2 regions of the Cystobacter fuscus genome follow, and region 2 is predicted to be linked to the other one. Evidence: riboswitches for the same ligand, from Rfam matches in the RefSeq annotation. Region 2 holds a riboswitch; the other holds the start of a gene.

Region 1 (14,231 bases), 1.9 Mb from region 2:
CCCTTCGGCATCTCGTACACGACAAAACCCTGGTCAGCGATTTTAACGAGATCGCCATCCTTGGCATTTCCTCTGGCGAGCCACTTGTCCGCCTCCTCTCTCGTCACGAACGTTTGGGCAATGGTCACCGGCTTATAGGTGAAGAACCTCCGAAAATAATCACGGTATTCATCCAGTTTCTGGATGTCGCGGAGGTAAAGCAACGCTACCGAGGCAATTCGGAGCGCTTCGTCTTCCGGCGTGCCCTCCGGGTACTTCGCGCCCACAGTGCCGAGCATCTTCATGACGGTGTCAACATCGAAGTCTGAATGATAGGTCATTGGTGCACCAGGTTAGAGGGCAAGAGGAGCCAGAATCAGCCCGCCAGAGCCACCAGTCGTAATGACGAAGGCAACGCCAGCGATGATGACGACCGTACCAAACGCCACTTCGGCCTTGTGCATCCTGATCCACCCAACCGCGTCCTCAACGCGCGAGAACTTCAGCTCCTTCGCCTTCTTCTCATTCTCCTTTTCTCATTCCATATACCGCTTGCGGCATTCCCTGGTGCAATACTCGTTATACCATTCGTCCCGTTTCGTGTGAGGCCATGGTAGAGTACGAGCGTTCCAACACTCATTGAAGCACTCGACATGCTCCGCATCGCAATCGCGGAAGCCAGCTCCGCCAGTTCCGAGTGCAGTGCCGACTCCACGCGCATCCTCGGAGATGACGTAGACCCGTTCTTCTAGCCGTTGCCCGTGAGCACATCCGACGCTGAGCACCGCCATGGTGGTCATCGAAACAATCAGACTCATCTCTTTGTCCACCGCGTACTCTTCCTTTCTACCTGGCTATTCCTGCTCAACAACCTCCAAGGTACATGAGGAGGTTCGCGAAGAGAACGGGAGCCAAGGAGTCTGTTCCGAGGAAAACATGTGCTTCGTGCCGAGCCCTCCGATGTTTGAGCCATAGGAGACCGAGAGCATCAGCGCGGCGCCGAGGTGCCCGAGCCGGCGGCCCTCGGCGGACTTCGGCTGGGAAACGAGCGCCATGCCAATGGGCACCATCATCACGGCGGTACGAGAGGGCCATCCAGGCGGCCACAGCGGCGGCGGTGACCGGCACTGGGGACCTCGTGAAGTCCCGAGGGGATGAGCAGCAGGGCCGCGGCGGCGAGCGGCCCGGCGAGCAGTCCGAGCAGGCCCCCATCGACAGAGGGCGCTGCCGCTCAGCGTCCGACGCCTGTCAGCTCGGCGCTCATCCGCCACAGCTTCTCGGCGGCGTCGTCGTCCTGGGCGGCCCGGGACTCCTTGGCCACCTTGCTCTTGATGAAGTACCTGCCGCTCACGCCCTCCACCTCGGGCGAGGAGGCCAGGTACACCGACGTGCGAGCGCCGCCCTCGGCCGAGAGCATGAAGGGCGCGGCGAGCTTGATCAGGTGCTTCAGGATGCCCTCGGAGTTGAGGGCGAAGCCGGTGCGCACCACGCCCGGGTGCAGGCTGTTGGTGGTCACCTTCGTGCCCTCCAGCCGCCGCTTCAGGCCGCGCGTGAAGAGGATGTTGGCCAGCTTCGAGTTGCCGTAGACCCTCATTGGGCTATAGCCGCCCCGCTCGGCCTGCGGGTCGTCGAGGAAGTCGAGCGAGCCCAGGCGGTGGCCCTCGGAGGAGACGTTCACCACGCGCGAGGCACCGCTGGCCGCGAGGAGCTCCAACAGCTCGTGGGTGAGCAGGAAGTGCGCGAGGTGGTTGGTGGCGAAGGTGGCCTCGAAGCCATCCGAGGTCACCTTGCGCCGGTCGATGATGAGGCCCGCGTTGTTGAGCAGCACATCCAGCCGCGAGTACTTGCGCTGGAAGTCCTCCGCGAGCTTGCGGACGGAGGCCAGCGAGGTGAGGTCCGCGAGCAGCAGGTCCAGCTTCGCGTCGGGGACGGTGCGGCGGACCTCCGCGAGCGCGGCCTCTCCCCGGCCCGGATCCCGTCCCGACAGGACCACCGTGGCCCCCTGACCCGCGAGCCCCCGTGCGGACTCCAGCCCGATGCCCGAGGTGGCACCCGTGATGAGACAGACCTTTTCCCGCATGTTTCCCGCTGTCATCCGCGACGACCCTCCAAGGCTCCAGAAATGGAGGGCCCTCTATAATCCGCGGAGTCCCCCGCGCGCATCCATCTCGGTGTCGATCGCTCCGCCCATGCCTTCGCTCCGCGGGTCCGCTTGACCGGACGGATTACACAAGTAATATTATACCCATAATCCATCCTGTCGCACGAGCCCACGAGGAGCAGGGCGGGCGCGGCATGTCAGGGGCGAGGTACCTCGATGGCAACGCGAGAAGAGCAGGCCCCCGTCACGGGCGACCTGGTGACGGAAGAGCGCATCCCGGCGAAGATGGCGCGACATCCCACGGTGCAGCGATTGCGCCGCCATCCGGCCGGGGCTCCGGAGGCGGTGACGGCGGCGTGGCTGCGCGAGGTGAGCCTCGCGGCTGGCGTGGACGACGTGGGTTTTGTCTCGATCGAGCGGCCAGAGATGGCCGAGGAGCGCCCCTATGTCGAGGAAGCCCTTCCAGGAGTGCGCACGCTGATCTCGATCGTGGTGCGAATGAACCGGGACAACATCCGCAGCCCCGCGCGCAGCGTGGCCAACCGGGAATTCCATCAAACGTCCGAGCTCGTCGACGAGGCGGCCCGAGAAATCGTCCAGGCCCTCGCACAGAGGGGCCATCGCGCCGTCAATCCCTCCATGGCCTTCCCGATGGAGATGGACCGCTATCCTGGCCGGGCCTGGGTGGTCTCGCACAAGCGCGTGGCGGTGGCGGCAGGGCTTGGACAGATGGGGTTGCACCGCAACGTCATCCACCCGCGCTTCGGCAACTTCATCCTGCTCGCCACGGTCCTCACCGACGCACGGGTCGAGGAAGAAGGGCAGCCGGTCGATTACAATCCCTGCATCGATTGCAAGCTCTGTGTCGCCGCCTGCCCGGTGGGCGCCATCCACCCCGATGGGCATTTCGACTTCTCGGGCTGCTCGACCCACAACTACCGCGAGTTCATGGGCGGCTTCATCAACTGGGTCGAGGCCATCGCCGACAGCAAGAACGGGAAGGACTACCGCGATCGGGTCAGCGACAGCGAAACGGCGTCGATGTGGCAGAGCCTCTCGTACAAGCCCAACTACAAGGCCGCCTACTGCCTCGCCGTCTGTCCGGCGGGAGAGGACGTGCTCAGCCCCTTCCTGCGCTCACGGGGAGCGTTCATGGATCAGGTGCTGCGCCCCCTGCAGCAGAAGGAAGAGATCCTGTATGTCCTCGCCGGGTCGGATGCCGAGGCCTACGCGCGCAAGCGCTTCCCGCACAAGCGGCTCCAGCGGGTGACGACCAGCATGCGCCCCCGCTCGGTGAAGGGCTTCCTGGGCGCGATGCCTCGGTTCTTCCAGCGTGGAAGGGCCAAGGACCTCACGGTCTCGGTGCGGTTCTCGTTCACCGGGGCGGAGCAGCTCACCTCGACGGCGCGCATCGTCGATGGAGCGCTGAGCCTGGCGGAGGACGACGTGGCGCCCGTGGACGTGGAAGTCACGGCGGACGCGAACGCGTGGCTGGAGATCACCCGCGGCCGCAGCCCGCTCAAGGCCATGCTCCTGGGACGGCTCCGGCTCCGCGGAGACCGCAAGCAGTTCAAACGCTTCATGCGCTGCATCGGGCGCTGACGCGTGAAGGCAGTGACACGGCGGCCCCCCGCGCGGTCGCGGGGAGCCCGCCCTGCCTCCCGCGCTACGAGCGGGCGACCTTCGTCACCGAGGTGCCGGAGATCCCGGTGTTGAATTGCTCGGGACTGCCCACCTTGAGTTGGTTGTGCACGTCCTTCACGCCGAGGACATCCTCGGTGATGTCCTCGATGGTGCGCTTGTCGCGGCGCTCCTCGACCAGGCCGGTCAGCGTGACTTCACCGTTCTTCACCTGCACCTCCACGTGCTCGGCGTTCACCCACCCGTGCATGAGCCGGTCGTAGATGTCCTCGCGGATGCGGTCATCCGAGCGCGTGTAGGCCTTGGGCCCCTTGCCCAGCTTGCGCAGACCCTCGCGGAACCGGTCGCCGAGCCGCTCGATCGGACCACGCTCGTTGAAGTCGCGGCGGCCGTAGAGGCCCTCGTTCCTGTCGCGCGCCCCGTAGGTCCCGTAGTCCCGGTCGTACCCGAGGTCACGCTCGGAGTACCCGCCGCCTCCGAAGCTGCCCCGCGAGGTGGAGTAGCCCGAAGGGTTGTAGTGACCTTGGTTATAATCGCCTTGGTTGTAACTCCCCTGGCTGTAATTGCCCTGGCCGAGGTCGCGGGAATAGCGGCTGGAGTCCTCGCGGAGACCCCGGCCGTAATCCTCGAACCCGCGGTTGCCGACCGAGTACCCCTGGCCGCCCTGCCACGGGCCGCGCTCCTGCCTCGGCCCCATGTCACTGCCGCGGAAGCCTTCGTCGAAGTCCCGCTCCCGGCCCGACCAGCGCTCCCGGTCTTCTCCCAGATACCGACGCGTCTCGTAGTCCCTGTTCGCCATGACGTGTGTCTCCTCGTGGTTGCGCGTACGTGTCACGTGACGGTGACGTTTCCGTTGCAGCTACCTCTCGGTGTCACGTGGGGCCCGCGATGCCCGGAGGCCTCGCGAGTCCAGGGCAAACTGGGCCCTCCTCGCCGGACGGCAACGGGTGGCCACGCATGACTCGGCAGGCCGGCCGCTGCACAAGTCACCGGCTCAAGGAGAAAACGGGCCCGGAGAATAAAATCAGGCGCGCACCCACAGCGGTGAGGGAGGGAGGCACTCCTTGAGGAGGCGCATGGGGTCCATGCTTCCGCACCGACAGGTTCTCCCCATGCGTCACACCGCCATCCTTCTCGATCGCAACCCAAACCAATGTTTGCTCATCCAGACGATCTCTCCGATGACGGTGAGGACCAGCGACTCGATGAGGAAACGGAAGTGGAACAGCGCATCCTCTCCTCTCGGAGTGAAATCGGCCCATGCGTTGGACAGGGCTGGCGGCTCTCACCTACACTCGACCCCCCAGCCTCACGCCACTGCCCAAGGTCCAGACATGCCCACCATCAGCAGGGTCATCATCTTCGGGGACAGCGTCTCCGATATCGGCAACATGAAGGCGCGCAGCCTGTCCAAGCTCCCCATGGTGCAGCTCAACAAGTGGGGCCGCTTCTCCGACGGCAGGAACTGGGTCGACTACTTCTGGGAGTCCCTCGGCGGGAAGATGTTCGACCCGAACGATGTGAAGGCCACCCTGGCGGAGTCGAAGCGGCACATGAGTCTGACGACCGCCGGCTCCGGCGGGCAGCGGAAGATGGAACTCGTCAACTACGCCGAGGGCGGGGCCGTCGGCTGGCACAAGTCCGACGGAGAGAGCTGGGGGGGATACTTCACGTCCTCCCTCCTCTCGACACTGAAGGAGCAGGTGAAGAAGTACAAGGCCGAGCGCGACAAGAAGTGGGACAGCGTCTTCCTCGACAAGGAGACCCTCTTCATCATCTGGATTGGCGCGAATGACGTCGTCACCGTCAATCGAGAGCCCGAGGCGATGCCAGGAGTCGCGGAGTACATCTTCAGCCAGGCCTGCGCCCTCCTCGATGAAGCCAAGGGCTCCCACGTGGTCATCATCGGCCTTCCCGATCCGCAGTACATGCCGCGCTTCTCCCCCAAGGACTCGGCTTCGCTTCGAAAGAAGATCTCGGCGGGCGCGCGCAACTTCAACAACCGGCTGTCGGAGCTGGTCGACACCGACGTCAAGTTCAACTACCTCCCCACCCGATCGACGATCGAGTTCTTCGACATCGGGCAGGTCCTGGGTCCGAAGTTCCTCGCCGAGGAGGGCTTCGCCCCATTCGCCCAACCGAAGAAGTTCAAGAAGGGGGACAAGGTCGGCAAGCTGATCGAGACCGCACCCCTCCTCCAGTACACCGACACGGCGCTGGACGAGGACTTCGACTTCGGCAGCGTCTCCGATCTCCTGCACCCCACCGAGGGGGTCTACTCGACGATCTCGGACGTCGTGACGGCGTACCTCTCGAAGGAATGTCACTTCAGCTTCGGCCGATAGGCAGCGACCCCGACCATGGGAGCATCCATCCTCGCGGCATGCGCAGCTCCCCGGCAATCCGCTCCCGCGATCGTCGGCTGGAGTCGGTACTGACAAATCTGGTCACTCCACTGGCCAGATTTGTCACTTCACAGGGAGCAGGCAGGCAGGTATCCAGGAATGCCGGCGGTTTGGCGGTGCCCAAACCGTTGGCATTCCGGGTGCTTTGGGCACCACGGTCGGTAGGAGCCCCTACCGGCCTTCATCTCACCCCCAAGGAGAACCATGCTGAGCAACATGTCCCCGACTTTTTTCAATGGACTGGCGGCCGTCACGGTGGCGATTCCGATCCTGGCCTGGAGCAGCGGCCTGCCGGTCCACAACGTCCGCTCGTCGGCCATCAGCTTCTTCTATGAAAGCAACCACACCCAGAACCAGTCCACCGACTACAACGTGGGAGCGAGCTCCGCGACGTTCGTCTGGCAGGAGAAATCGTTGCACGGATTCGGCAACCTGAGCACGAAGGGCTCGGCCAAGGACGGGACAGGCCACATGTTCGAGCTCAAGCTGGTGCGCATCACTTCCAGCGACGCCACTTCGATCAATGGCGAATGGGACGTGTTCAAGGATGGCGATCCCACGTGCGCCGGATGCAAGGGTTATCTCTACGTGTCCTCTCCGGCAGACAGCTACCAGTATCTCAAGGGCTACGTCGACAACGGCAAGGTGGGCTACTCCTTCTCTGGAAATCTCGACCCCAACACCCGCTACGACTACTGAGAAGCTCCTGATGGAGTGACAGCGGGGTCGCCCGCGGCGACGAGGGCGATGTCTCCGGGCCAGATCGCGGCGAGTCGTTCCGCCGCCCTCCAGGCACGAAGGCCGGAGCGGCACACGAGCACGGCGCGCTGGCCGGGTTCGGGCAGGTCCATACCGGGGCCGACCTGGGCCACGGTCAAGCGCCGCGCGGCGGGGTGGAGCAGCGGGGCCTCCTCCGCCCCGCGCAGGTCGATGGTCAGGTCTCCTGGCGTGATCTCCGAGGGGGAGACGAAGCGCGGCGCCCGCGCGGGCTCCTCCGCCCCGTCGAAGCGGAAGCCGCCCGCGCGGAAGGTCGCGGCGTCGAAGGTGACGAGCCGCCCGAGGACACCCGTCTCCCCAGCCAGCAGCGCCAGCGCCATCTGCGCCTGCAGCGCGCCAATCACACCCACGACGGGGCCGAGAACGCCGGTTTCGGCACAGCTGCCCAACCGCTGTGGCAGGTCGGGAAAGACCGCGCGCAGGCTCGGCGCGCCGCCGCAGAAGCCGCCCGCATGACCCTCGCGCCCCGTGACGGAGGCGGAGAGGAAGGGCAGGCCCCGCGCGAGGCACAGGTCCGAGAGGATGTAGCTGACCGCGAAGCTGTCGGCGCAGTCGAGGATCAGCTCGCCCCCCTCGATGAGCTTGGGGGCGTTGGCGGGCTCCAGCGCGGCCATCACGGGCTCCACCACGCTCTCCGGGTTGAGCCCGGCGAGGTGGCGGGCACAGGCTTCGGCCTTGGGCTGGCCGAGGTCGCCCATGCGGAAGAGCGTCTGGCGGTGCAGGTTGCTCTCCTCCACCCGGTCGGGCTCGACGAGACGGATGTACCCCACCCCCGCCCCGACGAGATATTGCAGCACCGGCGCGCCGAGGCCCCCTGCCCCCACGACGAGGAGCCGCGCCGCCCGGAGCCGCTCCTGAGCACCCTCCCCCAGCACGGCGGTCTGGCGGGCATAGCGGCTCATCGCGTCACCTCGAGCCATTCGGAGATCCGTGCCTCGGGGTTGGGGTTCAACGTGATGTCGGTCACGACCGAGACGATGTCGGCCCCCGCCGCGAAGACACCCGGGGCACGGGCGGTGCTCATGCCGCCGATGGCGACGAGGGGGAGTGCGCCAATCAGCCGTTTCCATTCCGTCACCCGTTCCAGCCCTTGTGGGTGCCACTTCATCTGCTTGAGGACGGTGGGATGGACCGGCCCCAGCGCGACGTAGTCGGGCGAGAGCGAGAGGGCACGGTCGAGCTCGGCGGGGTCATGGGTGCTGATGCCGAGGCGCAGCCCCGCGCGGCGGATGGCGGGGAGGTCGGCACCGTCCAGATCCTCCTGGCCCAGATGCACCCAGTCGCAGCCCTCCTCGATGGCGATCCGCCAGTGGTCGTTGACCACCAGCACGGCGCCGGCCTCGCGGCAGAGGTCGCGAGCAGCGGCGATCTGGCGGCGCAGGTCGTCCGGCGCGCGGTCCTTGAGGCGGAGCTGGACGAGCTTCACGCCCAGGGGGAGCGCCCGGGGCAGCCAGGCCACGTCGTCGAAGATCGGGTAGAAGCGGTCGAGCGTCACAGGAAGGCCTTTCCGAGCACGGGGGTGGAGGGGGCGGCCATGTCGCGCGGCGGCATCGGGTCGGCGCCGTGGGCGAGACGCCCGGCCTCCAGCGCCTTCGCGAAGCCCTCGGCCATCGCCGCGGGATCTCCCGCCCTGGCGACGGCGGTGTTCAGGAGCACCGCGTCGAAGCCCATCTCCATCGCCGCGGCCGCCTGGCTCGGCAGACCCAGCCCCGCGTCGATCACCATCGGCACGTCGGGGAAATGCGCGCGCAGGCTGCGCAGGCCGTAGGGATTGAGCAGCCCCAGCCCCGTCCCGATCGGCGCGCCCCAGGGCATCAGCACCTCGCAGCCCACCTGCAAGAGGCGGTCGGCGAGCACGAGATCCTCGGTCATGTAGGGGAAGACCTTGAAGCCCTCGGCCACGAGGCTCCGCGCCGCCTCGACCAGGCCGAAGGGATCGGGCTGGAGCGTGTCGGCATTGCCGATCACCTCGAGCTTGATCCAGTCGGTCTCGAAGAGCTCGCGCGCCATCTGGGCGGTGGTGACCGCCTCGCGGGCGCTGTGGCAGCCCGCGGTGTTGGGGAGCACCCGCACGCCGAGCCCCGCGATCAAGCGCCAGAAATCCTGCCCCGCCCGCGCGCCCCCCGCCTCGCGGCGAACCGAGACGGTGGCGACACCCGCGCCCGAACGGCGGAAGGCCTCGGCCAGAACGGCGGGCGAGGGATATTGCGCGGTGCCGAGCATCAGGGGCGAGACGACTTCGGTTCCGTAGAAGACCGGCATCGGCTCAGCCTCCCTGCCGGGGCGTCACGATCTCCACCCGGTCGCCCGCGACGAGCTGAAGCCCGTCGCGCGCGGCGGCGGGCACGAAAGCCTCGTTCACCGCGGTCGCGACCCTGGCATCGCCATGGCCCAGTTCAAGGAGGAGCGCGCCGAGCGTCTCGCTCGCCGTCTCGCGTGTCTCGCCGTTCACGGTGATCTTCATTGCAGGAGCTCCACGGGTTCGCCGGACAGAAGGTGGTCGGCCGCCATCCGCGCCAGGACCGGCGCCATCAAGTAGCCGTGGCGGTAGAGGCCGTTGAGGAAGAGCGTGCCGTCGCGCCGGATGAGACGCGGGACGTTGTCGGGGAAGGCGGGCCGCGCATCGGTGCCGATCTCGAGGATCTCGGCCTCTCCGAAGGCCGGGTGCAGCGCATAGGCGGCGCTGAGGAGCTCCATGACCGAGCGCACGCTCGCGCGCCCGCGCTCGGCGCTTTCGATCATCGTGGCGCCGAGCATGTAGACCCCACCGCCGCGGGGGACGAGGTAGACCGGGATGCGCGGGTGGAGGAGCCGGATCGGACGCGAGAGGGCGAGGTCGGGGAGGCGCAGCACGAGCATCTCGCCTTTCACGCCGCGCAGCTCGGGGAGCGAGTCGCGCGCGGCGAGGCCCCGGCAGTCGATGCGCTGGCCCTCGGGCGCGGTCTCCGCGAAGGCGACGCCGAGCGCCGCGGCACGGGCGCGCAGGGTGGAGAGGGCCACGCGCGGCGTCAGATGCGCCTCGGTCGGGAAGAAGAGCCCGCGGTGGAAGCGGCCGTCGAGCTCGGGCTCGAGCGCTGCGAGCGCCTCGCCGCCCATCCACTGGTGCTCCCGCGTCCGGGCGGCGAAGCGGTCGAGCTCGGCCCGGTCGCGGCCCAGGGCGAGCACCAGCGTGCCGCGGCAGATGACCTCCACCCCTTGCGCCGCCCACCAGTCGGCGGCCGTCTGGCCGAGCCGGATCACCGGCTCCTCGGCCGTCTCGCCCTCGCAGAAGGGGGCGAGCATCCCACCCGCCCACCAGGAACAGGCATGGGGACCTGGTTCGGGCTGGGGATCGACCAGCGTCACCCGCCCGCCGCGGCTCGCGAGTTCGACGGCGGTGCACAGGCCCATGACCCCAGCGCCGAGGATCGTGTAGCCGCTGGTTGTAGGCGTCCGCATCGTGCTTCCTCTCTTCGAGAACCGGCGAGGGTTCAGAGGAAGCTCCGGGGCCACGACCGAGAGATCGCGCTCCCCTGCTGCTCTCCGTTCCCTACGCCGGTCCTAGCCGGATCAGGTTCGATGGGTTGGCGCCTGGCCTCTCAGCCCCCGGGAAGGGGCACCCCAACGGAATGGCTCATGGCTAGCAGCCGGGCGACGCGACGGCAAGGGGACTCCCGCGCCACCAGCGCCATGACAAGCCGGGTCCGCGCACCCGACCAAAAAACGCCTTAAGCTGCTTAATCCATAAAATCCGTGTAATCTCGTCATTACCCCCAAGGAGAAACGTCTGATGCAATTCCTCCGTGCAGGATTGTTAAGTATTGGCCTGCTGGCGCTGCTTCCCGCCGACGCGTGGGCGCAATGGAGCGTGTCCTCGCCCAACGGCTCGATCAGCATTTCCGTCAACCGCAGTTCCGCCGGCGCCCTGAGCTACTCCGTCACGCAGGGCGGAGCCGTGGTGATCGAAAGCTCCGCGTTGGGTATCAGCACCAGCATCGGCGATTTCTCGAGCGGTGTGAGCTTCGTCGGCCGGAGCGACACCGTCATCAACGAGAGATACTCCCTGCCCGGCCGGAAGAAGGCGAGCTACGTCAACAACGCCAACGAAGCGCTCCTGCGCTTCTCGAAGGGCGGTCAGGAGTTGCAGTTGGTCATGCGCGCGTATAACGATGGCATCGCCTATCGCTATCGCGTTCCCGGAAGCGGCTCCCTCACCATCTACGGTGAAAGCAGCGCGTTCAACCTGCCGGACGCGGCGACGGGTCATGCGCAGTCCTACGTGTCGAACTACGAAGGCTACTACACGGCGCGCAGCAGCTTCATCACCGGCAATTTCGGCATGCCGGTCCTGGCAACGGCGGGCAGTCGGTGGATGCTGCTGGCCGAAAGCGACATCGGGGGGAGCTATCACACGGCACAGCTGGCCGGCGGCAGTGGGAACAATTTGCGGTTCGTCTGGCCGACCGCGGCGAGCGTGAATGCGTCGCGGCAGTTCAATAGCCCCTGGAGGCTCGCGGTCATCGGATCGCTCGCCAACATCGTCGAGTCGACCCTGGTCGAGAATCTGAGCGCACCGTCCCAACTCGCCGATACCTCCTGGATCCGGCCGGGCCGCGCGGCCTGGTCATGGCGAGCGGGTGGCAATCAATCAGATTACAACACGCACGTCGCGTTCATCGACTCCGCCGCGTCGATGGGCTGGGAGTATTACCTGGTTGACGACGGCTGGCAGGAGAGCTGGGTTCCGTCGCTCGTCAGCCATGCGAACACGAAGAACGTCGGCATCTGGCTCTGGGTGAACGACGAGAACGTCAAAACCGAGGCGCAGATGCGCACGCTGTTCAGCCGCTGGTCGGGCTGGGGAGTGCGTGGCATCAAGGTCGACTTCTTCGATGACGATCATCAGGCCACGATGCAACTCTACGAGAAGCTCGCCCAGGTCGCGGCGGAGTACCGGTTGCTCGTCAACTTCCATGGATGCACCAAGCCGAACGGTCTTGGCCGCAAGTGGCCCCACGTCCTCAGCCAGGAAGGCGTCTTCGGCGCGGAACAAGGAGAACTCTCCGCGTCGCACAATCTCTCGTTGATCTTCACCCGCAATGCCATCGGGCCCATGGACTACACGCCCGGCGCCTACTCGAACTCCGGCGGACAGACCACCTGGGCGCATCAGACGGCGCTGCTCGTCCTGTTCTCGTCCTACGTCCAGCACTACTCCGACCATGGGGCGATGTACCACAACAGCATTGCCCGAGAGTTCTTGCGCGCACTTCCGTCGACCTGGGACGACACACGCCTGCTGGAGGGAAATCCGAGCCAGTACGCCACGCTCGCGCGCCGGCGGGGAGATGACTGGTACGTCGGCACGATCGTCAGCGGTACGGGCAGGACGGCGGCGATTCCCTTGTCGTTCCTGACCACCGGCACGAGCTACACCGCGCACATCTATACGGATGGGACCTCGGACAACGACATCGCGTACCAGGTGCAGTCGGTCACGAGCAATAGCGTTCTCAACCTTCCCTTGAGAGCGAACGGTGGAGCGGCGATCCGTATCACGGCCCAGAACGTGCCAGTGGTTCCGAGCGCCATCTACAAAATCATCAACCGGCAGAGCGGCAAGGCGCTCGTCATCCAGAACGCTTCGAGGTCCGACACCGCGGAGGCCATTCAGTGGGACTACCTCGACAGCACCACCAACGATGAATGGCGCCTGGTCGACGTCGGCGGCGGATACTACAACCTGGTCAATCGCAACAGCGGTAGAACACTGGACGTCAGCGGCGCCTCCACCACGGCGGGAGCGCACCTCATCCAGTACACGAGCCGGGGTAGCGCCAATCAAGAGTGGCAGCTCGTCGACGTGGACGGCGGTTACGTCCAGCTCGTGAGCCGGAGCAGCGGCATGGTCGCCGACGTGGAAGACGGCGCCACGACCAATGGTGCGAACGTCATTCAATGGCCGTGGAACGGCGGCGCCAACCAGCAATGGCAGTTGGTGCAGGTCGGCAGCATTCCCTGATGTTCGCTGACCACGACGCGCTCTCGCGCACCGGTCTGGATTCCACTCCGGACCTCCTGCGGTGGCAAATGGCATCCTTTGACAGGTCCCGCCTGTCTTCCTTATTGTCCCAGGATGCGGAACAGGCTCCGGTGCGTCATCGCCGCCATGCTCTCGGCATGCACCCTGTTGGGGGTGCTGCTGGTGATGAACTTCGCCCCCATCTTCCTGTGGTCGATCACCCCCAGGACGCCCTTCAACGAGGCGCGTCCCCCCGCACCGCCCGACTACACCCAGCCCTCCGCCTGGAGCGCACTTCCCGAACTCCATGATCTCGCGGACACGGTGCTCCCGTCGAGCCCGGGCATCGATCAGTCCCAGGCACCCGTGGATGTCTTCTACATCCATCCCACCACGTATGTCGGTGGCGAGTGGAATGGCCCTGTCGATGAGGTGTCCCTCAACACGGCGACCGACCGGGTGGCGACACTCATTCAAGCAAGCGCCTTCAACGCCTGTTGCGCCATCTACGCGCCTCGCTACCGACAGGCGAACCTGACCGCCTTCACCGAGCGGAGTGCGGAGGGCCTGGCAGCGGCGGAGCTCGCCTACCAGGACGTCGCCGCGGCGTTCCGCTACTGGCGGGAGAGATACAATCACGGACGGCCCTTCATTCTCGCGGCACACAGCCAGGGAACCGTGCATGCCCGACGCCTCCTGCGTGAAGCCGTGAGCGGGACGCCACTCCGGCACCAGCTCGTCGCCGCGTATCTCCTTGGGATTCCGATGCCGGAGGGTGCGCTCCGGCAGAGCCTTCCCGACATTCCCTTCTGCGCGTCACCCGAGCAGACCGGCTGTCTCATCAGCTGGAACGCACGCAGTGCCGGCTACGCGGAGCGAATCCAGGTGCGGGATTCCGTGACGGACACAGAGTCCACGGGAGACCGCTCCCTCTGCGTGAATCCCCTGACCTGGCGGCACGACCCGGAACCGGCCCCCCGGGAGCAAAACGAAGGAGCCGTGTTCCTCGAAACGACCCCACCCCACGTGATGCCAGGTCTCACCGGTGCGCACTGCAAGGAGGGGAGGCTGGAGGTCCTCGTCGGCGGCGAACTGCCACGGGACCTCATGAGCCGGCTGCTCGACCACGCGCTGGGCAAGGGCAACCACCATCCCGTGGAGTTCCAGCTCTTCTACATGAACATCCGCCGCAATGCCTCCGAGCGGGTGGCGGCGTTCCTGCGCACGAGCGCCACCACGAACACACGGAGTGCCCCATAGATCCGACACCCTTCCCGGGACACCTGCGAGGCGGCGAGGCCTCGCCGGGGCACCCCACCCGGCGCTC
Region 2 (14,231 bases):
TCGAGGGGGAGCCGGCGCGGGACGAGACCCTCGCCGAGCAACTGCGCTCGCGCGGCTTCTCGTGTGTCACCGCGCGCTCGGTGGAGGACGCCGAGCACCTCGCGGGGGCGCGGCTCTTCGCGGCGCTGGTGCCTCCGCGGCGGCTCGGGGAGTCGGAGTGTGAGGCGTTGCGCTGGCTGCGGGCACGCTTCCCCACACTGCCGGTGTTCTCCGAACCTGTCGACCTCCAGACACTGTTGGACACACTGGAGCGAGCCCACGACTCGCGCTAACAGCAGGGCCCCATGAGCCTCTCCTCCTTCAATCCCCCTCGTGTGCTCGTCGTCGAGGACAACGCGGCCTTCCTCGACAATCTCCGGGAGTTGCTCGGCGACGCGGGCTACCTGGTGTCCGGTGCGAGCAGTTGCCGCGAGGCGCGCGAGCGGGTGCAGGACGGCTTCGACGTGGCGCTGGTGGACTTGCGTCTGCCGGACGGGGATGGGACGGAGCTCGCGCGGGACTTGAAGGAGAAGGTGCCCGAGTGCGAGGTGGTGTTGCTCACCGGCTTCGCCACGCTGGAGACGGCGGTGGCGGCGGTGCGCGCGGGCGCGTGCGCCTACCTGATGAAGCCCTGCGCGCCCAACGAGTTGTTGCTGACGCTGGAGCAGACCATGCGTCAGGTGCGCTTGCAGGCGGAGAAGCGCGAGCTGGCGCGCCGGGCGCAGGTGACGGAGAAGCTCGCGGCGGTGGGCACGCTCACGGCGAGCCTGTCGCACGTGATTCGCAATCCCCTCAACGCCGCGGCCCTGCAGCTCGCCGTGCTGGAGCGGCGGGTGCGGCGGCTGTCCACCGAGCAGCAACCGGCCTTGTTGGATCCCCTGCTGTTGGTTCGCGATGAGATCCGCCGGTTGGATCATGCGCTGGAGGACTTCCTCCAGTTCGCGCGGCCGCGGAGCTTCCGCCCGGAGCCGGTGGACGTGCTGGCGCTGCTGCGGCGCGTGGTGGATTTCCTGGGCAGCAAGGCCGAGGCGCGGCGGGTGCGTCTGGAGTTGGAGGGCGAGGAGTCGCTTCCGCCGCTCAAGGGCGAGGAGGAGCGCTTGCGCCAGGTGCTCATCAACCTGACCCTCAACGCCCTGGAGGCCACGCCCGAGGAGGGTGTCGTGCGCCTGTCGGCGCAACGCGAGGAGGACATGGTGCGCCTGTGCGTGGACGACACGGGCGCGGGTGTGCCTCCGGAGCTGCGCACCCGCGTCTTCGAGCCGTTCTTCACCACGAAGGAGGAGGGCTCGGGGTTGGGGTTGTCCATCGTCCACTCCGTCGTGTCGCAGCACGGGGGCTCGCTGGAGGTGACCAGCTCCCCGTCCGGAGGGGCGCGCTTCCTGCTGCGGCTGCCCCTGGTGGCTTGAGGCGGTTGCCACCGCACGTCCTCGCGGGTTACATGGGCCATGTCGCTAGGGGTGCTCCCGTGAGGAGCTGAGAGGGCCGTGTTCGCGGTCGACCCTTGGAACCTGAACCGGTTTGGACCGGCGGAGGGAAGCGGCGGGCTTCCCACGCCCGACTCTTCTCTTGCCATGTGCCGAGGAGGAGTCACGTGAGCGGAGCATCGAAGAGCCTCAAGGTGGACGGCGAGGTGTTGCAGGGCATCACCCGGGGGCCGCTGCCGGCCTCGCGCAAGGTGTACGTGTCCGGCGTGTTGAACCCGGAGCTGCGCGTGCCCCTGCGGGAGATCAGCCAGACGCCCACGCGCCATGGCCACGGTCCGGACGTGAAGGAGACGCCCAATCCCTCCGTCTTCGTCTACGACTCGAGCGGCCCGTACACGGACCCCGACGCTCAGATCGATCTGCGCCGGGGCCTGCCGCCGGTGCGCGAGGAGTGGATCGAGCGGCGGGGGGACACGCGAGCACTGCCGGGTATCTCCTCCGAGTATGGCCGCGCCCGAGAGACGGATCCGCGCCTGGCCGGTCTGCGCTTCGCCCACCGCCGCGCGCCCCGGGTGGCGAAGGCGGGCGCCAATGTCACCCAGCTGCACTACGCGCGTCGGGGCCTCATCACTCCGGAGATGGAGTTCGTGGCCCTGCGCGAGAACCTGAAGCGCCAGGCCGCGGTGGAGCTGTCGCACCAGCACCCGGGCCACTCCTGGGGCGCCGCCATTCCCCGCGACATCACCCCCGAGTTCGTCCGGGACGAGGTGGCGCGGGGCCGGGCCATCATCCCCGCCAACATCAATCACCCGGAGCTGGAGCCGATGATCATCGGCCGCAACTTCCTGGTGAAGATCAACGCCAACATCGGCAACTCCGCCGTCAGCTCCTCCATCGAGGAGGAGGTGGAGAAGATGGTGTGGAGCATCCGCTGGGGCGCGGACACGGTGATGGACCTGTCCACCGGCCGCAACATCCACGAGACGCGCGAGTGGATCCTCCGCAATGCCCCGGTACCCATCGGCACCGTGCCCATCTACCAGGCGCTGGAGAAGGTGGGAGGCAAGGCCGAGGAGCTCACCTGGGCGCTCTACCGCGACACGCTCATCGAGCAGTGTGAGCAGGGGGTGGACTACTTCACCATCCACGCGGGCGTGCGCCTGCGCTACATCCCGCTCACCGCCAGACGCCTCACCGGCATCGTCAGCCGGGGCGGCTCCATCCTGGCCAGGTGGTGCCTGGCGCACCACCAGGAGAACTTCCTCTACACGCACTTCGAGGAGATCTGCGAGATCCTCAAGGCGTACGACGTGAGCTTCAGCCTGGGAGACGGGCTGCGGCCGGGCTCCATCGCGGACGCCAACGACGCGGCGCAGTTCGGCGAGCTGGAGACGCTGGGCGAGCTGACACGGGTGGCCTGGAAGCACGACGTGCAGGTGATGATCGAGGGGCCGGGCCATGTGCCCATGCACCTCATCCAGGAGAACATGACGAAGCAGCTCGCGGTGTGTGGCGAGGCGCCCTTCTACACGCTGGGGCCGCTCACCACGGACATCGCGCCGGGGTATGACCACTTCACCAGCGGCATCGGCGCGGCGATGATCGGTTGGTTCGGCACGGCGATGCTCTGCTACGTCACGCCCAAGGAGCACCTGGGCCTGCCCGACCGGGATGACGTGAAGGAGGGCGTCATCACCTACAAGATCGCCGCGCACGCCGCGGACCTCGCCAAGGGCCACCCCGGTGCCCAGGCGCGCGACAACGCGCTGTCCAAGGCGCGCTTCGAGTTCCGCTGGGAGGATCAGTTCAACCTCTCCCTGGATCCCGAGCGCGCACGCGCCTTCCACGACGAGACCCTGCCCGCGGAAGGTGCCAAGGTGGCCCACTTCTGCTCGATGTGCGGCCCCCAGTTCTGCTCGATGAAGATCACCCAGGACGTGCGCGACTACGCCCAGAAGGTGGGCACGAACGAAGCGCAGGCCCTCGCGGCGGGCATGGCGGAGAAGAGCGAGGAGTTCAAGAAGGCCGGCGGCGAGGTGTACCGCTGAGTCCTCCCGACCTTTGAAGTCGCGTCGCCCCAGGAGACGCCAACCTCGTGACTTTTGTCCCGAAAATGACAGAATGAGAGGGTTGACGGGCGCGCTGACCGCGCCCGTCCGAACTTCAGAGGGAAGCTCAAATGGAAACGCAGCATCGCGGGGGTTTCATCACCGGATCACCGTCGCCGACGGCGGACGAGAAGACGTGGGGAATGCTCGCGCACCTGAGCGCGCTGATCGCGGGCCTGTTTGGCTTCCCGTTCCTCGGGCCGCTCATCGTGATGCTCACCAAGGGCAAGGAGTCCGCCTGGGTGGAGCAGCACGCGAAGGAGGCGCTCAACTTCCAGATCACCGTCACGGTGGTCCTGTGGATCGCCGCGTTGAGCATGTTCTGCCTGGTCGGGTTCGTGCTGGCGCCGCTGGTCGCACTGGTCGCGCTGGTGCTGACGATCCTCGCGGGCATCAAGGCCAACAATGGCGAGATGTACCGCTACCCGGCCACCGTCCGGCTGGTGAAGTAGCGCTCAGCCGCCAATGCCCATCATGGGCAGCAGGCTGGCCGCCGCGCCGGGCTCGGTGAAGCGGTGGCCCTCGGGCTTGTCCCCGAGCGCCCGGCGGATGGCCAGGGCGAGCTCCTCGTCGGTGGCCCCGCCGCGGATGAGGGCGTGCAGCGGCGCCTGGGCACGTCCCCCGAGGCAGCTGCGCAGGTCTCCATTGGAGGCCACGCGCACGCGGTTGCAGCCGCCGCAGAAGTTCTGGGTGAGGGGAGAGATGAAGCCCACGAGCCCTCCGGGCGCGCGCCAGTAGCGCGCCGGACCCGCGGCCAGGCCCTGGGGCCCCTCGTCCTCCACGAGCGGCAGGCCCCCGGTCCGGAGCTTCTCCACCAGCTCCGCCGTGGGCACCGGGGTGCCCTGACCAAAGGGCATCAGCTCGATGAACCGGGGCGTCATGCCGCGCGCATGCGCGTGGGCGATGAGCTGGGGCACCTCGTCGTCATTCACTCCGCGCATGACGACGACGTTGAGCTTGAGCGAGGCGTAGCCCGCCGCCGCCGCCGCGTCGATGCCCGCGAGCACGGACGCCAGGTCTCCCTGCTTGGAGATGCGCCGGAAGGTGGCCTCGGACAGGGTGTCCAGGCTGATGTTGAGCTGGCTCACCCCCGCCTCGCGCAGCGGCCCGGCGAGCCGCGCCAGGTGGCTCGCGTTGGTGGTGATGGCCACGTGGCCGATGCCGGGCACCGCGGCGATGCGCTGGGCCACCTCGAGGATGTCCGGGCGGATGAGCGGCTCGCCGCCCGTGAGCCGCACCCGGCGGATGCCCATGGCCGCGAACACGGAGACGATGCGCTCGAACTCCTCGGGCGAGAGCAGATCCTTCTTCCCACCCCAGCTCGCCGGCGAGCAGTACGTGCAGCGGAAGTTGCACCGGTCGGTCACCGACAGGCGCAGGTACGTCATGGTCCGCCCCTGGGCGTCCTTCAGGGGGGGCGACAAGGGGGCCTGGGTGGGGGCGAGACTGCTCATGGGTGCTCTCTATAAACCGGAGCCTCCCCTCCGGGCACTCCCTTGTGGAGGCCCGGGCCTCCGTGCGAGGCGCGTCAGTCGCGCGGGTTGCCCTGGCGTCCCCCGGCGAGCACCGAGAGGACGACTCCCTGGTTGAGCGTGTTGGCGCCCGTGGTGCTGCTGGACGCCGGCGGAGCCGGAGGCGGCCGCACCGTGGGTCCCACCGGGCCGGGGATGGTCTGATCCAACTCGTCCATGTCCTCGGTCAGGCGGGCGAGCGTGGCCTCGGCCTCCTGGGCGTGGGCCTCGGCCTGCACCAGCGTCAGCTTCCGGTTCTGCATGTCCTCCTTGATCTTCACGAGCGCCTGCTCGCCGATATCGAGGAAGGCCCGGACGACCTCGCGGTCGAACTGGGTGCCGGCGCAGCGGTGGATCTCCGCGATGGCGTTGGCGAAGGTGGTCCCCTTGCGGTAGGGCCGGTCGCTCGTCATCGCGTCCAGGGTGTCCGCCACGGCGAAGATGCGCGCGCCGATGTGGATCTCCTGGCCGCGGAGGTTGCGCGGATAGCCCTGGCCGTCCCAACGCTCCTGGTGCGACAGGACGATCTGCGCGGGCGTGGCGAGGAAGGGGATGTTCTGGATCATCTGGAAGCCGATGTCCGGATGCTTGCGCATCTCCTGCCACTCCTCGGGCGTGAGCTTGCCCGGCTTGAGCAGCACGGCGTCCGGCACGCCAATCTTCCCGATGTCATGCAGGAGCGCGCCGCGGCCGATCTCCTCCAGCTCCGGGCCCTTGATGCCCATGCGCTCGGCCACGGCGCTCGTGTAGCGCACCACGCGCTGCGAGTGGTCCGACGTCTCGTGCTCGCGCGCGTCCAGCGCCGCCACCAGGGCGAGCAGGGTGGACTGGTAGGTGTGGGCGATGTCGCGCAGGGCGTTGCGCAGCTCGGTGGTGCGGTCGCGCACCTTGCGCTCGAGCTTCTTCTGGTAGCGCTTGCGGGCCAGCTCGATGCGGCGCTTGGCCAGGGCGCGCTCGATGGCGCGGATGAGATCCGTCAGCTTCGGTGGCTTGAGCAGGTAGTCCACCGCGCCCCGGCGCAGGCAGTCCACCGCCGACTCGGTGTCCCCGTAGCCGGTGAGCATGATGACGGAGGTGTCCGGGTAGCGCTCGCGCAACTGCTCGAGCAGCCACAGGCCGTCCTTGCCCGGCATCTTCATGTCGCTGATGACCAGGGGCGTCTCTTCCTGGCCGGCGAGGTCCAGGGCCATTTCGGAGCCACTGGCCACAACGCAGTTGTAACCCTCCTCCCGAAGAAGGACGGAGATGACGTCGCGGACGGAGTCATCGTCATCGACGATGAGGATCCGGGGAGGTATGGGAGGAATGGCTTCCACGGGGTGTGATTCTAGGAGGAACGGGCAACAGAAGGCCAACCCGTCTCTGATTTTCAGCTCTCCTGGCTGTTCGATGGCCCGGAGATGTTCGCTCGCCGCCCCGTTCCCTCAGCATACGAGAAACGCTCGAAGCGGAAAGCTTCCAGGGTCATGAACCGTTGAGCGGGCGGTAGGAGCGCGAGCGGAGGTGAGCAGGCAGGCGAGCGTGACCCGGGAGGGGCGGATGAAGGCAATCTGGTGCCACCGGTTGACGGGGGAAGGGCTTTCCATTAGCAAGGAGCCGTGCACCTCGTGTCTGTCCACCATCATCCGGCGCATCATCATCGGTTCGGCCCCGACGGGTCCGATCACCGTGTGCATGCCTGGGTCGATGTCTAGAGACTGCCCACCGCACCTGCCGCAGTGAACGAAAGCCCGTCCCACCCCGGACGGGCTTTTTTCGTTTCCGAGCCCGTCCCCACCCCAGGTCTCTCTCCGATGCTGAAGATCGCCCTTCCCAACAAAGGCCGCCTCTCCGACGAGGTTCGTGAACTATTCAACGATGCAGGGCTCGAGGTCCGCGTCCGAGGGGAGCGGGCCCTCACCGCGTCGCTCGGTGGCGAGTTCGAGGCCATCTTCGTGCGCGCCCAGGACATCCCCGAGTTCGTCGCCGATGGCGCGGCGGACGCGGGCGTCACCGGGTGGGATCTCGTGTGCGAGTCCGGCCGCGAGCTGGAGATGCTGATGGACCTGGAGTTCGGCCGATGCCGGCTCGTGGTGGCCGCGCGCGAGGAGAGCGGCATCCAGAAGCTGGAGGACATCCAGGATGGCGTGCGGGTGGCGTCCTCCTTCACGCGCCTCACCCAGGAGTTCTTCGCCAAGAGGGGCCAGTCGGTGAAGGTGGTGCCGGTGTCGGGCGCCACGGAGATCGCCCCCCACCTGGGCATCGCGGACATCATCGTGGACCTGACGTCCACGGGCTCGACGCTGAAGATGAACGGGCTGCGCGAGGTGGGCACCGTCGTCCAGTCGAGCGCACGGCTCATCGCGCGCAAGGGCCACTTGCCCGACGCGGCGGCCCAGTTGGAAGAGCTGCGGCAGGCGCTGGGCTCGGTGCTCGCGGCCCGGGGCAAGCGCTACCTCATGGCCAACGTGCCGCGCCGCGTGCTGCCGAACGTGCACGAGGTGCTGCCGGGCCTCAACGGGCCCACCGTGGTGGAGGTGCAGGGCGGTGACTTCGTGGCCGTGCACGCCGTGGTGCCCGCCCGCAACATCTACCGCACCATCAACGCCCTGAAGAACCTGGGCTGTCAGGGCATCCTCGTCACCCGCATCGAGAGGCTGATGCCATGAGCAGCCCTCCTCTCAAATACCGGGGCCGGCTGAAGGAACTGGCCCCAGAGGCGCGCGGCCGGCTGTTGGATCGCTCGGGGGGCTCGGACGCCCGTGTCGCCCAGCGCACCGCGGAGATCATCGCCCGGGTGCGCCGGGACGGGGACCGCGCCCTGCGCGAGATGGCGCGCGAGTTCGACCGCGCCGAGCTGGGCTCCCTGGAGATTCCCCGCTCCGTGTGCGAGGCGGCCCTCGCGTCGCTCGACCCCGGGGTGCGCGAGGCGCTCGGCCGCGCGGCGCGCAACATCGCCCGGGCACACGCGGCCCAGAAGCCCCAGGCGATCGAGGTGGAGACGGAGCCCGGCATCCTCGTGGGCCGTCGGCCGGATCCGCTCGGACGCGTGGGCGTGTACGCGCCCGGGGGCCGTGCCGTCTACCCGAGCAGCGTGCTGATGGGCGTGGTGCCGGCGAAGGTGGCCGGGGTGGGGGAGGTCATCGTCTGCTCGCCGCCCGGCCCGGATGGGGTACCCTCGGCGGGCGTGCTGGCGGCGGCGGCGCTCGCGGGCGCGGATCGCGTCTTCGCGCTCGGAGGCGCGGGCGCGGTGGCGGCCCTGGCCTACGGCACCGAGAGCGTGCCCCGGGTGGACCGCATCGTCGGACCCGGCAACGCGTACGTGGCCGCGGCCAAGCTCCAGGTGGTGGAGGCGGTGGCCATCGACGCGCCCGCGGGGCCCAGTGAGATCCTCGTGGTGGCGGACGGCTCGGCGGATCCCGAGGCGGTGGCCCGGGAGATGCTGGCCCAGGCCGAGCACGATCCGGACGCCTGCTGCGTCACGGTGGCGGTGGGCGAGGCCCAGGCCGAGGCGGTGGCCATCGCGGTGGAGCGTCTGGCGGCCCGGGCCCAGCGGCGGGAGATCGTCTCGCGCTCCCTGAGCGAGCGCGGCGCGGTGTTGAGCGTGGACTCGTTGGAGGAGGCCTGGCCCTTCGTGGCGGACTTCGCTCCCGAGCACCTGCTGATCGCCACCGAGAATCCCACGCAGGCACTGCCCCGGGTGCGCAACGCGGGCACGGTGTTCGTGGGCCAGCATGCCTCCGTGGCCTACGGCGACTACATGACGGGCGCCAACCACGTGCTGCCCACCGCGGGCCTCGCCCGGGCGTACTCGGGACTGAGCGTGCTCGACTTCTATCGATGGACCACGTACCAGCGCGTGACGCGCGAGGCGGCCTCCCGGCTCGCCGACGACGTGGGAATCCTGGCCGACAGCGAGGGCCTGTTCGCCCACGCCGAGGCCGCTCGTGCCTGGAGGCAATCATGAGCCTGCCCTCGCGTGCGTCGTACCGGGACATTCCGCTCTACTCGCCCTCCAAGGCGCGCTGCCGGGTGGACTTGAGCGACAACACCAACCTCTTCGGCATGCCGCCCGCCGCCGAGCGCGTGCTGCGCGAGGTGGCCGTCCCCCTGGTGACGCGCTACCCCGTGGGCTACTCGCCCGATCTGCGTGAGGCCGTGGCCCACTACACCGGCGTGGACACCGCCTGCGTCACCACCGGGTGCGGCTCGGACGACGTCATCGACAGCACCCTGCGCGCCTTCCTCGAGCCGGGCGAGCTCATCGCCTTTCCCTCGCCCACCTTCGTGATGATGTCCTACTTCGCCAAGGTCAACGGCCTGCGCTACGCCCCGGTGAACCTGCGGCCGGACTTCGACATCGACGTGGAGGGGCTGCTCGCCACCCAGGCGAAGCTCATCTACGTATGTTCGCCCAACAACCCCACGGGCACGGTGGCTTCGCGCGCCGCCCTGGAACGGCTGATCGAGCGCGCGCCCGGACTCGTCCTGCTCGACGAGGCCTATGCCGAGTTCGCCCGGGAGAGCCACCTGGACCTGGCGCGCCGGCCGAACGTGCTCGTGTCGCGCACGATGTCCAAGGCCTTCGGGCTCGCCTCCATGCGCGTGGGCTACGCGGTGGGCGCGCCGTCGCTCGTGGCCGAGGTGGAGAAGGCCCGCGGGCCCTACAAGGTGACGGCCCTGTCCGAGCGCATGGCCGTGGCGGCGCTGCGCGAGGACGTGCCGTGGATGCGGGCGAAGGTGGCCGAGTCCCTCGCCGTGCGCGAGCGGCTGGTGGCCGAGCTCCAGGGAATGGGGCTCACCTGCCTGCCCACCGAGGCCAACTTCGTGATGGTGAAGCTGCGCGGGGCGCTCGAGGTGGCGGAGCGGATGCGCGCGCGGGACGTGAACGTACGGGCTTTCGCGGGCCTGCCCGGCATCGGGGATGCGTTGCGCATCGGATGCGGGCCCTGGGATGTGATTCAGACGGCGCTCGATGCGCTGCGGGAGGAGCGACGGTGAGAGTGACCCTGTTCGACTATGGCGCCGGCAACCTGCACTCCCTCGCCAAGGCGCTCGCGCTGGCGCCGGGAGTCAAGGTGCACGTGGAGGAAGACCCCCTGCGTGCCCTGGACACGGACCTGCTGGTGCTGCCGGGTGTGGGGGCGTTCGGCGCCGCGATGGCGCGGCTGGCCCCGGGCGCCGAGAAGATGCGGCGCGCGTTGGACGACGGCCTGCCGTGTCTGGGCATCTGCCTGGGCATGCAGTTGCTCTTCGACGGCAGCGACGAGGGCGAGGGCCAGGGCCTGGGCTTCTTCCGGGGCCGGGTGACGCGGCTGACGTCCAAGCACGTGCCCCACATCGGGTGGAACTCGGTGGAGGAGGACACCGCGCTGCGCGAGGAGAAGCCGGGAACCGTCTACTACGCGCACAGCTTCGCCTGCCGCGCCGAGGACCCCGACGTGGTGGTGGGTTGGACGACGCACGAGGGGGATCGCTTCCCGGCCTCGGTGCGGCGCGGCAAGGTGCTCGGCGTGCAGTTCCATCCGGAGAAGAGCTCGGCCGCGGGTGTGCGCTTCGTGCACGCCTTCCTGAAGGAGGTGGGCTCATGATCGCCATTCCCGCCATCGACCTGCGCGAGGGCGCGTGCGTGCAACTCGTGGGCGGCTCCTATGCCGACGAGCGCGTACGGGTGAAGGATCCCCTGGAGGCCCTCAAGCGCTGGCGCTCGCACGGCTTCAAGACCTTCCATGTGGTGGACCTGGACGCCGCCCTGGGCAAGGGCTCCAACGAGGACGCCATCCGCGCGCTGCTCACGCACGAGCCGGGCCTCACCTTCTCGGTGGGAGGCGGCGTGCGCAGCACCGTCAAGGTGGAGTCGTTGCTCATGCTGGGCGCCACCTCCGTGGTGGTGGGCACGCGGGCCATCGAGGACGCGGACTGGCTGCGCGAGGTGGCCGAGCGCTTTCCGGGCCAGATCGTGGTCGCCGCGGACGTGAAGGGCCGCGAGGTGGTGACGCGCGGATGGACGTCTGGCAGCTCGCGCGACATCGGGAGCGTGCTGGAGTCGCTGGAGCGCCTGCCCCTGGCGGGCCTGCTCGTCACGGCTGTCCACAAGGAAGGGCAGATGGAGGGAGTGGACCTGCCACTGGTGGAGTCGGTGGTGCGCACGAGCCGCCATCCGCTGTCGGCCTCGGGAGGTGTGACGACGCTGGAGGACCTGCGGGCGCTCGGGCGCGTGGGGGCCAGCGGGGCCGTCATCGGCATGGCGCTGTACACGGGCAGATTGGACGCGGCCGAAGTGGCGCGGGAGTTCGCATGACAACCATCGTTCGGGAAACGAAGGAAACGAAGGTCACGGTGCAGATCGCCCTGGGCAAGGGCATCGCCCAGGTGGACACCGGCCAGCCCTTCTTCGATCACATGCTCGGCACCTTCGCGCGCTACGCGGGGTTGGACCTCACGCTGCACGCCCGAGGAGATCTGCGCCATCACCTCATGGAGGACGTGGCCATCACCCTGGGCACCGCCGTGCAGAAGGTCGTCCCCGCCACGGCCGCGCGCTACGGCGAGCGCACCGTGCCCATGGATGACGCGCTCGTGCAGGCGTGCATCGACGTGGGCGGGCGCTTCTATTACCGCGGCCCCCTGCGCAACAAACTCTACGAGCACGTGATGCGCTCGTTCTGCGAGCACGCCCGGGTGACGCTGCACCTGCGCATCCTCCGCGGCAAGGACAGCCACCATGTGACGGAGGCGGCCTTCAAGGCGCTCGGCATGGCGCTGCGCGATGCGATGGTGGATTCGGGCGTGGTGTTCAGCACGAAGGGCGCCGTCGCCCTGGAGGTGAAGTGAGATGCTCACGCGACGACTCATCGTCTGTCTGGATGTGAAGGGCGGCCGCGTGGTCAAGGGCGTCCAGTTCGAGGGCCTGCGCGACGTGGGAGATCCCGTGGAGCTCGCCCTGCGCTACGAGGAGGCGGGCGCCGACGAGGTGACCTTCCTCGACATCTCCGCCACCCAGGAGGAGCGCGGCACGTTGTGGGAGCTGGTGCGGCGCACCGCCGAGCGGCTGTTCATCCCGCTCACGGTGGGGGGCGGCGTGCGCACGGCGGACGACGTGGGCCGGGCCCTGCGGGCGGGCGCGGACAAGGTGAGCATCAACTCGGCGGCGGTGGCCCGTCCCGAGGTGCTCACCGAGTGCGCCGAGCGCTTCGGTGCCCAGTGCGTGGTGGCGAGCATCGACGCCAAGCGCGACGGGGCGAGCTGGCGCGTGTACACCCATGGCGGCAAGAAGCCCACGGACCTGGATGCCATCGCCTGGGCGCGCGAGTGTGTGAAACGCGGCGCGGGGGAGATCCTGCTCACGAGCATCGATCGGGATGGTGCCCGTTCGGGGTATGACCTGGAGCTGACCCGGGCCGTCGCCGAGGGGGTGGCGGTTCCCGTCATCGCCTCGGGAGGCGCTGGCAACGCGGAGCATGTCCAGGCCGCGCTGAGGGAGGGTGGGGCGGACGCGGCGCTGGTGGCGGGCATCCTCCACGACGGCGTCACCACGGTGGGAGCCATCAAGACGCTGCTGCGAGGCAGTGGTCTGGAAATCAGGAGTCATTGAGCATGGATGCGCGTTCGTTGATGCAGGCGGCGGAGGAAGTGGCCCGCAAGTCGGGCGACGTGGCACTGGGCTTCTTCCGCCAGGGCGTCACGGTGGACACCAAGGGAGACGGCACTCCGGTGACGGTGGCGGACCGGACGGCCGAGAAGACGGCGCGCGAGTGGATTGAATCGCGCTTCCCCGAGGACGGCATCCTCGGGGAGGAGTTCGGCGAGACGCGGCCCGGAGCGAAGCGCCGATGGATCCTGGATCCCATCGACGGCACCAAGACGTTCATCCGCGGGGTGCCGCTGTGGGGCACGCTGGTGGCGGTGACCGAGGGCGAGACGATCCTCGCGGGCGCGGCGTACTTCCCGCCCGTGGGGGAGATGCTGGTGGCGGCGCCGGGGCAGGGCTGCTGGTGGAATGGAAAGCGGACGAAGGTGTCGGCCGAGGCCGATCTGTCGCGCGCCCTGGTGCTGACCACCGACGAGCGCTTCCTGACGTATCCCCAGCGCGGGGCGGCGTGGCGGGGCCTGGCGGCCAAGGCGTCCGTCTCCCGGACCTGGGGGGATTGCTACGGCTACCTGATGTTGGCCACCGGCCGGGCCGAGGTGATGGTCGACGAGCTGATGTCCCCCTGGGACGCGGCCGCGCTGCAGCCCATCATCGAGGAGGCCGGCGGCGTCTTCACGGACTGGACGGGCAAGCGCACGGCGTTCGGCGGCAACTGCATCGCCACCAACGCGGTGCTCGCACAGCAGGTGCGCGAGCTGCTCGGGGCGAAGGGGACATGATGTTGGACTTGTCGAAGCTGGATTTCACCAAGGGCAACGGGCTGGTGACGGTGGTGACGCAGGATGCCCACACGGGTGACCTGCTCATGGTCGCGCACGCGGACCGCGAGGCGCTCGAGAAGACGCTCGAGACGGGCGAGATGTACTACCGCTCGCGCTCGCGGGGCTTGTGGCACAAGGGCGGCACGAGCGGAAACGTGCAGCGCGTGGTGTCCCTCACGGCCGACTGCGACGCGGACGCGGTGCTCGCCCGGGTGGAAAAGGCGGGTCCGGCCTGTCACACCGGAGCGGAGACGTGCTTCGACATCGGTCCGGTGGATGCGCTCGTGGCGCTGGACAGGACCATCGCCGAGCGCGCCACGAAGGCCCCGGAGCCCGGTGAGAAGCCGAGCTACACGCGGCGGCTCCTGGACGACCGCAACCTGCGCTTGAAGAAGATCGGCGAGGAAGCGGTGGAACTGGTGACGGCCTGCGCCGATGGCGACAAGGAGCGCGCGGCCGAGGAGGCCGCCGACGTCCTCTACCATCTGCTCGTGGCGGTGCGGCCATTGGGCGTGACGCTGGAGGACGTGAAGGCGGTGCTCGCGCGCCGCGCCAGCAAGCCGGCGAAGTGAACCTCCGCGCCTACTCGACGAGCGCCAGTCCGACGCGGCCCGGGTGTTCCTCCGTGAAGGCCACGCGCACCCGAAGCGGCATCCCGAGCGTGAAGTCACGCGTGGGCCCCACGAGCGAGGTCTCCCGGGCATCCGGGGCGTAGGGGCCTCCCGGAAGCGATTCCAGGGGAAGCAGTCCCTCCACGAGCGGCTGGTCGAGCTGGACGAGCAGCCCCGTGGAGCGCACCCGGGTGATGTGTCCGGTGA

The links. A riboswitch is a leader RNA that binds a small molecule or an ion and turns the genes downstream of it on or off. The one in region 2 is predicted to bind thiamine pyrophosphate.
Region 1: another riboswitch for thiamine pyrophosphate. It lies ahead of CYFUS_RS11325 (FAD-dependent oxidoreductase); the one in region 2 lies ahead of thiC (phosphomethylpyrimidine synthase ThiC).

What each region holds. Positions count from the first base shown of each region.
Region 1 covers NZ_CP022098.1:2,718,860-2,733,090, reverse strand. Annotated here, with positions in the region: gene CYFUS_RS11380 (hypothetical protein) at 1-284, opposite strand, end outside; gene CYFUS_RS11370 (SDR family oxidoreductase) at 1,211-2,074, opposite strand; gene CYFUS_RS11365 (SCP2 sterol-binding domain-containing protein) at 2,297-3,682, shown strand; gene CYFUS_RS11360 (BON domain-containing protein) at 3,747-4,520, opposite strand; gene CYFUS_RS11355 (SGNH/GDSL hydrolase family protein) at 5,056-6,066, shown strand; gene CYFUS_RS11350 (hypothetical protein) at 6,331-6,825, shown strand; gene CYFUS_RS11345 (HesA/MoeB/ThiF family protein) at 6,819-7,805, opposite strand; gene CYFUS_RS11340 (thiamine phosphate synthase) at 7,802-8,398, opposite strand; gene CYFUS_RS11335 (thiazole synthase) at 8,395-9,165, opposite strand; gene thiS (sulfur carrier protein ThiS) at 9,170-9,367, opposite strand; gene CYFUS_RS11325 (FAD-dependent oxidoreductase) at 9,364-10,341, opposite strand; TPP riboswitch at 10,413-10,516, opposite strand; gene CYFUS_RS11320 (glycoside hydrolase family 97 catalytic domain-containing protein) at 10,673-12,904, shown strand; gene CYFUS_RS11315 (DUF3089 domain-containing protein) at 13,019-14,164, shown strand.
Region 2 covers NZ_CP022098.1:4,592,463-4,606,693, forward strand. Annotated here, with positions in the region: gene CYFUS_RS18935 (response regulator) at 1-272, shown strand, start outside; gene CYFUS_RS18940 (sensor histidine kinase) at 285-1,385, shown strand; TPP riboswitch at 1,423-1,531, shown strand; gene thiC (phosphomethylpyrimidine synthase ThiC) at 1,571-3,451, shown strand; gene CYFUS_RS18950 (DUF4870 domain-containing protein) at 3,583-3,963, shown strand; gene moaA (GTP 3',8-cyclase MoaA) at 3,967-4,965, opposite strand; gene CYFUS_RS18960 (HD-GYP domain-containing protein) at 5,040-6,338, opposite strand; gene hisG (ATP phosphoribosyltransferase) at 6,816-7,670, shown strand; gene hisD (histidinol dehydrogenase) at 7,667-8,968, shown strand; gene CYFUS_RS18980 (pyridoxal phosphate-dependent aminotransferase) at 8,965-10,002, shown strand; gene hisH (imidazole glycerol phosphate synthase subunit HisH) at 9,999-10,592, shown strand; gene CYFUS_RS18990 (HisA/HisF-related TIM barrel protein) at 10,589-11,302, shown strand; gene CYFUS_RS18995 (imidazoleglycerol-phosphate dehydratase) at 11,299-11,835, shown strand; gene hisF (imidazole glycerol phosphate synthase subunit HisF) at 11,837-12,595, shown strand; gene hisN (histidinol-phosphatase) at 12,598-13,371, shown strand; gene hisIE (bifunctional phosphoribosyl-AMP cyclohydrolase/phosphoribosyl-ATP diphosphatase HisIE) at 13,371-13,985, shown strand; gene CYFUS_RS19015 (ribonuclease R family protein) at 13,996-14,231, opposite strand, start outside.